One region of the Desulfomicrobium escambiense DSM 10707 genome, then DNA from elsewhere that is predicted to be linked to it. Evidence: riboswitches for the same ligand, from Rfam matches in the RefSeq annotation. Region 1 holds a riboswitch; the other holds the start of a gene.

The links. Region 1 has a riboswitch for cobalamin ahead of G394_RS0106430 (anaerobic ribonucleoside-triphosphate reductase activating protein). Riboswitches for the same ligand answer to the same signal wherever they lie in the genome.
Region 2: it holds a riboswitch for cobalamin, as region 1 does, so the genes downstream of both, G394_RS0108330 (sirohydrochlorin cobaltochelatase) here and G394_RS0106430 (anaerobic ribonucleoside-triphosphate reductase activating protein) in region 1, are expected to answer to the same signal.

Annotation. Positions count from the first base shown of each region.
Region 1 covers NZ_AUAR01000005.1:186,581-189,781, reverse strand. Annotated here, with positions in the region: gene G394_RS0106435 (ribonucleoside triphosphate reductase) at 1-1,029, opposite strand, end outside; gene G394_RS0106430 (anaerobic ribonucleoside-triphosphate reductase activating protein) at 1,064-1,702, opposite strand; cobalamin riboswitch at 1,768-1,897, opposite strand; gene G394_RS0106425 (MFS transporter) at 1,962-3,161, opposite strand.
Region 2 covers NZ_AUAR01000007.1:134,333-137,533, reverse strand. Annotated here, with positions in the region: gene G394_RS0108335 (FecCD family ABC transporter permease) at 1-866, opposite strand, end outside; gene G394_RS0108330 (sirohydrochlorin cobaltochelatase) at 869-1,753, opposite strand; cobalamin riboswitch at 1,842-2,020, opposite strand; gene G394_RS0108325 (TetR/AcrR family transcriptional regulator) at 2,188-2,784, shown strand; gene G394_RS0108320 (TRAP transporter substrate-binding protein) at 2,838-3,201, shown strand, end outside.

The sequences.
Region 1 (3,201 bases):
CACCTCTGACTCCCAGGGGAAGTCGGGGGTCACGTTGTAGGTCGGGATGGGGAAGGAGAAGATGCGCCCGTGGTAGTCGCCCTTGAGCATGACTTCCAGGAAGGCGCGGTTGATCATCTCCATTTCCACGCCGTATTCGCCGTAGGTGCTGTCCTGCAGAGCTCCGGCGATGATGACCGCCTCGGAGGCGATATGCGTCGGCGGGGTCAGGTCGAAGGTCAAATTCGTGAACGGGCTCTGCCCGCCCCAGCGCGAAGTCGTGTTCAGGTTGAAGACGAACTTCTGCATGGCCTGCTTGACCTCGTCGTAGTTCAAGCCGTCATGACGCACGAAGGGCGCGAGATAGGTGTCGACGTTGTTGAAGGCCTGGGCGCCGGCCCATTCGTTCTGCAGGGTGCCCAGAAAGTTGACCATCTGGCCCAGGGCCGCGTCGAAGTGGCGCGAGGGGCCCGAGGAGCAGCGGCCTTCGAGGTTGAAGCCTTCCAGCAGCAGGTCGCGCAGGGACCAGCCGGCGCAGTAGCCGGCCAGGCCGAAGGACAGGTCGTGAATGTGAAAATAGCCGTGCTCGTGGGCCTGCCGGATTTCCTCGGGGTATTTCTCCAGGGAGTAGCGGGCCTGGACCGAGCCCGAGAGGTGCAGCATGAGCCCCTGGAAGGAGTGGGCCATGTTGGCGTTCTCGCTCACGCGCCAGTCGGACTTGTTCAGGTAGCTGTCGATGGTCTCGGTCACGTCCAGAAACGTCTCGGTCTGGCTGCGGATCTGGCGGCGCTTTTCGCGGTACACGATGTAGCGGCGTGCGACGTGATAGAGGCGGGACTCCATGAGCACCTGCTCGACGGTGTCCTGCACGAGCTCCTGTTCGGGATTGTCCATGCCGTCGAGCTTGGCCTCCACCTTCCCGGCCAGGCGTTTGGCCAGGAGGGGGTCCTTGATGCCGCTGGCGTTCAGGGATTTGAGGATGGCCTGGGCAATGCGGTCCACGGACCAGGATTCAATCCGTCCGTCACGTTTCACAATCTGCTGGGGCATGAATACTCCGATCGAAAAATCTGGTTTGAGGTTCTCAAGAAACGTCCGCGGCACTTCGGGGCGGCACGAACTCCTGGAAGGACAGGGGCTGGTCCGCGGGCACCTGGGCTCTCGTCTCCTCCAGATCATCCGGGGAAAGGGCCGGGACCTTGGTGCAGCGGAAATAGACGCGACCCGGATACTCGGCGGCCAGGCCGAAAACCCGCTCCAGAGACTGCCTGGCCCCTTGGGGCGTTATGGCGCGCCCGGTCAGCTCCGGGTACATCCGCCACGGCCCCTTGACGTCCACGGCCACGGTCTGGACCAGGTTCTCCCTGAGCAGATCGGCCAGGACATCGGGGGCGGAGCCGTTGGAATCAAGCTTGACCGGAAGGCCCGTGACCGCAAGGTCGGCGAGCAACTCCGGCAGGCCGTCCAGACAGGTCGGTTCGCCGCCGGACACGGTGATCCCGTCCAGCCAGCGGCGGCGCCTGCCGAGGTCGGCCAGCACCGTCGCCCTGTCCAGGGCGGGCAGTTTCTCCCAGGTCCAGGCCAGGGAGGCATTATGGCAGGTCGGGCAGCGCAGGTTGCAGCCGCCGGTGAAAAGCACGCAGGAAACCCTTCCGGGCCAGTCGCACAGACTCACCGGCTCAATGCCGCGCACGCGATCCCAGACAGGGCTCGTGTCCGTCATGTCAGCTCGAAGTTTTGGACGTTTCTTTCTGAATATCTCAACGCCCTGCATCCGCGTGCAGAGGGTTAAGAGAAATGCTTCAGACCGGTTTTCTGGCTCGCCCTTTGGGGCTTACAGTGGCGGGACCGCCCCGGATTCGCACCGGGTTCCCAGGCTCCTGAAGTGGATCAGCGGAACGGAGTCATTCTTAATCGATCCGACTCGCTGCGGCAACCGAAACCTTTTCCACACGGCCTCCAAAGCATTGTGGAAGGGCAAACTAGATTTTGGAATCCGGATGGTTGCGGCGCAAAAATTCTCTTCCCACCAGGGGCAGCGCCACCGCAAATGCACAGGCCAGGGTCAGGAAGGTCGCGGGCAACCCTTCGGCATCGGCCAGTCGGCCCACCAGGGGGCCGGTCAGGACGAAGCCCAACCGGAACACCAGGCTGTGCAGAGAAAGGATGCTCGCCCGGTTGCGGCGCTCGCTCAGGGCCTGCAGCCGGGAGCGCATGAGCGGGCCCTGCAGGCCGCGCATGGCCGTGAGCAGGTAGTAGAAGGCAAAGCTTCCCAGGGCTGTGGAAAAGCCAAGGCCGGCATAGGCGGCGACGATGAGCAGGAAGAAGAGCCCGTACATGCCCCGCATGCCGATGCTCCGCTGCACCCTGTGGCTGCCTGAGGCGGCCAGGGCCACGACCAGGTTGGCGCCGGCCCAGGCCGGGCCGAACCAGCTCAGAGGAACGCCGCAGGCCTGCATGTGGGGTTGGATGAGCCAGACCATGTAGAAGGAGGCCAGACCCAGAAGCGTCCCGCTCAGGATGGTCGACCGGATGGCCGGGCTGGTGAAGGCCAGGCGACACACACCCAGAGCCTCGGCCAGATGGGAGGTGACATGTCCGCCGTCATCCCCGACGGGCTCTCGCAGGCTCAGGCACAGCCCCAGGGCCAGGGTCCAGACGGCGATCTGCGCCACAAAGGGCATGAGCGGCCACTGGGCGTACATGAAGCCCGCCATAAGCGCCCCGGCCGCCTCGCCGCCCTGGGCCCAGCCGACCATGCGTCCGTCGCAACGCGCGTAGAGATCCACCCTGTCGGCGGCCCGCAGGCTTTCGAAGAGAAGCGCCGTGTCGGAGCCGCTGATGAAGGCGTAGCTCACCCCGAGCAGCAGCTCCGCCAGCAGGACGCCCCAGAAGGTCTCAGCGGCAAGATACCACCCCCAGCCCAGGAGCCCGAAGACGCAGGCCGTGACAAGGGCGAAGCGGTACCCGAGCCGGTCGCTGACGTAGCCCGAAGGGTATTCCATCACGACGCTGGCCAGGGAGAAGAACACCTGCAGGGTCAGGATCTCGGTCAGCGACAGGCCGATCTCGTCCTTCCAGAAGAGGGTGATGACGGCCATGGGAAAGAGCGTCATCTTCAGGGCCGCAAAGACATTGAGGGTCAGGAGCGTCCTACGCAAACCGCGCTCGTCGGCCGTCACCGCCACCTCCCTGCACCTGCCGCGGGCAGGATGCGCAGCG
Region 2 (3,201 bases), on a different contig from region 1:
CCCAGGGCCGAGAAAAGGAGCAGCCGGCGGGAGTCCGGCCCGACGAGCATCCGCACCAGATGCGGCACCACGAGGCCCACGAAGCCGATGATCCCGGAGACGCTGACGGCCGCGGCGGTCAGCATGCCGGCGCCGACCAGCAGGGCGATGCGCACCCGCTTCACGGCCACTCCGACCTGGGCGGCCTGCTCGGTCCCCAGGGCCAGGATGTCCAGTTCGCGGGCCAGCAGAAAAACCGTTGCGCCCCCGACGGCCAGGTAGGGCAGCATGACACCCACGTGGTCGAACCCTCTGCCCTGAAAGCTGCCCATGATCCAGAAGACGATGGCCGAGACCGACTCCTCGTTCAGGGACTTGATGAGGGCGATGAGCGCGCCCAGAAACGTCGAGACGACGATGCCGCCCAGGACCAGGCTCTCGCGCGAGAAATCCCCGGCCAGACGGCTCAGGCCCAGGACCATCCCCATGGCCGCGAAGGCTCCGGCCAGGGCGGCCAGGGGCAGGGCTGACGGTCCCGGCAGGGCCCAGCCAAAGCCCAGGGCCAAGGCCGCCCCGCAGGCCGCGCCGCTGGATATGCCCAGGGTGAAGGGGTCGGCCAGGGGGTTGCGCAGCAGGCCCTGGAAGACCCCGCCCGAGACGGCCAGGGCTGATCCGGTCAGAAACGAGAGGATGATGCGGCCCAGGCGGATGTCGCGCACGATGACCAGATCCTGGGTTTCGGGCCCGCCCCGCAGCCATGCCGTCAGGGCCTCGTGGATAGCTGCAGCCGAAAGGGGGTAGGACCCGAAGAACAGGGCCGCGTAGACCGAGAGGGGCACGGCGGCCGCCAGAAGCAGCCAGGCCCGGGTGTGACGCGGCCCGGTCATGGTCAGTTCAACCGCTCCACGGCGGCCTGCAGGTGGTCAAGCCAGATGTCCACGAAGGCCGGGATCTCGGCCGTGCCGCGCAGCACCGCTTCGCAGGCCACGCCGTCGGCCGTGAGCACGGACTTCCAGGAGTCGTCCCCGTCGCCGGCCATGTCGTTGACGGCATGGTCGCCGGAAACGGCCATGAGGGGCTGGAGCCAGGCTTTCCTGACTTTTCGTTCTTTCAGAGTCGCGCGCACATCGTCCAGGGAGGGCGTGCCCTCGACGGTGCCAACCAGGACCAGGGGGTCGAGCCGGCTCAGCGAGTACTGCAGGCCGGGATAGTAGATGTTGGCCGGGTGATGGGTGCCATGTCCCATGAGGATGACGGCTTCATTCTTTTTCCGTTCAGGCGGCAGGCTGGCCATGACGGCCTTGGCGCAGGCCTCGACGTCGGCCGGTTCGGCCAGGAGCGGCAGGCCCAGGGTCACCTGTTCCATGCCCTTGGGCAGGCCCGAGAACGCCTCGACCGTGCGCTGCAAGGCGTGGAACTCCTCGCCGGGGATGGTCTGCAGGGACTGCACGGCCACGTGGGTGAAGCCGTCGTCCATCATGCGCGCCAGGGCCATGGCCGGGGAATCGAAGTGCAGTCCCTCGCCGGCCAGTTTCTGGCGCACGATGCGCGAAGAATAGGCCCAGCGCACCTCCAGGTCGGGAAAGCGGGCCTTGGCCCTGGCGTCGATGGTGTCCAGGGCGGCGCGAGCCTTGGGAACCGTGGTGCCGAAGGCGACCAGCAGGATGCCCTTTTTGGTCGGCCGATCCCCACCGTGGCCGGCGAAAGCCTGGGCGCCGAGGAACATAATGGAAATGACGAGAACGAGTCCGCAAACATGCGAGGCTTTGAACATGAGACCTCCAGGTTTGGCGGGGGAAATGGATGAAGACGGACGCGGGTCCGGGGCGCGGCCCGCAAAACCCCCGTTGCGGACGGCACAGACTGTGGTTGGCCTTCGGACAGGTCTTCCGACTCGTTTCACCGTCCTCGTCCTTCCCAGGATGGTTCCCAGTGGACAGCGCGGAGGATGGCCTTGCTGAAACTCACGGCGGCGGGTCCGCTCCCGATTTGCACGGGATTCCCTTTTACACCCGAAGGTATCCGAAGTGGGTGGAAGGCTAGTCGGGGGCTCGGAGGCTGTCAAGGAAAGTGGGGCGTTTCGGGTGTTCCGCAAGAGAGGTTGCGGAATCTTCTCGATGGCGCTTGACATTCCTGTCGTTGCGCGAATAAGTGGTCACAAAATGACTTTTGGTCATTTTGTGACCATTGTCCAATAAAGGGGATGACGTGGCCAGGAAACAGCAGGAAAAATCGCTTCAGACCCAGCGCGAGCTGCTCGAATCCGCCGAAAGGCTCTTCGCGGCCAAGGGATTCGTGGCCACGACCGTGGCCGAGATCACGGCCGACGCCGGCTATGCCAAGGGAAATTTCTATCGGCACTGGCAGAGCAAGGACGAGATCATGCTGGAGATCATCGCCATCAAGATGCAGTCCTACCGGGCCATGCGCGACGCGGCCCTGAAACATGCCCGCAGTCTCGAAGAAGTCATGGACCGCATCCTCGATTTTCTGGAGACCATGATCGACGATCGCAACTGGTCATCGGTCTTCCTGGAGTTCACCATTCACGCCTCCCGCAACGAGGAACTCCGCGCCCAGCTCAACCAGTCCCTCTACAGGCTGTCCAACGACATCTTCGAGGACATCGTCGCCCCGTACGTGAAGAGCGGCTACCCGGCGAGCAAGATCGGGGCCCTGAACACGGCCCTGTTCGAGGGTTTCCTGATCCATTCGCTGCTGGGCACGGGCACCATCGACCGCAAGGATTTCCGCCGGGCCGCCATGCGGCTGGCCCTGGCCAACGCCCTGGACCCCCAGGCATGAAACGGGCCGGCGCATGGGGCGCGGCCGCACCTGTCACACGGAGGATTTTCGAGATGAGGCTGTCTTTTCGGGTCGCGGCGCTGGTCGCCGCCGTGCTTGTCCTGGGCTTCTCGGGTTCGGCCATGTCCGCCGGGCCGGTCAAACTCTCCTACAGCAACTTCTTCCCGCCGACCCACATCCAGTCGCAGTTGGCCGAACAGTGGTGCCGCGAGGTCGAGGCCCGCACGAACGGGCAGGTCGTCATCGACTACTACCCGGCCGGCACCCTGACCAAGCCCAAGGACTGCTATGACGGCGTGGTCCAGGGCATTTCCGACATCGGCCTCTCGGCCCTTGGCTACACCAAGGGGCGCTTTCCGGTCCTGTCCGGCGTTGACCTGCCTATGGGCTACACGTCCGGCATCCAGGCCACCAACC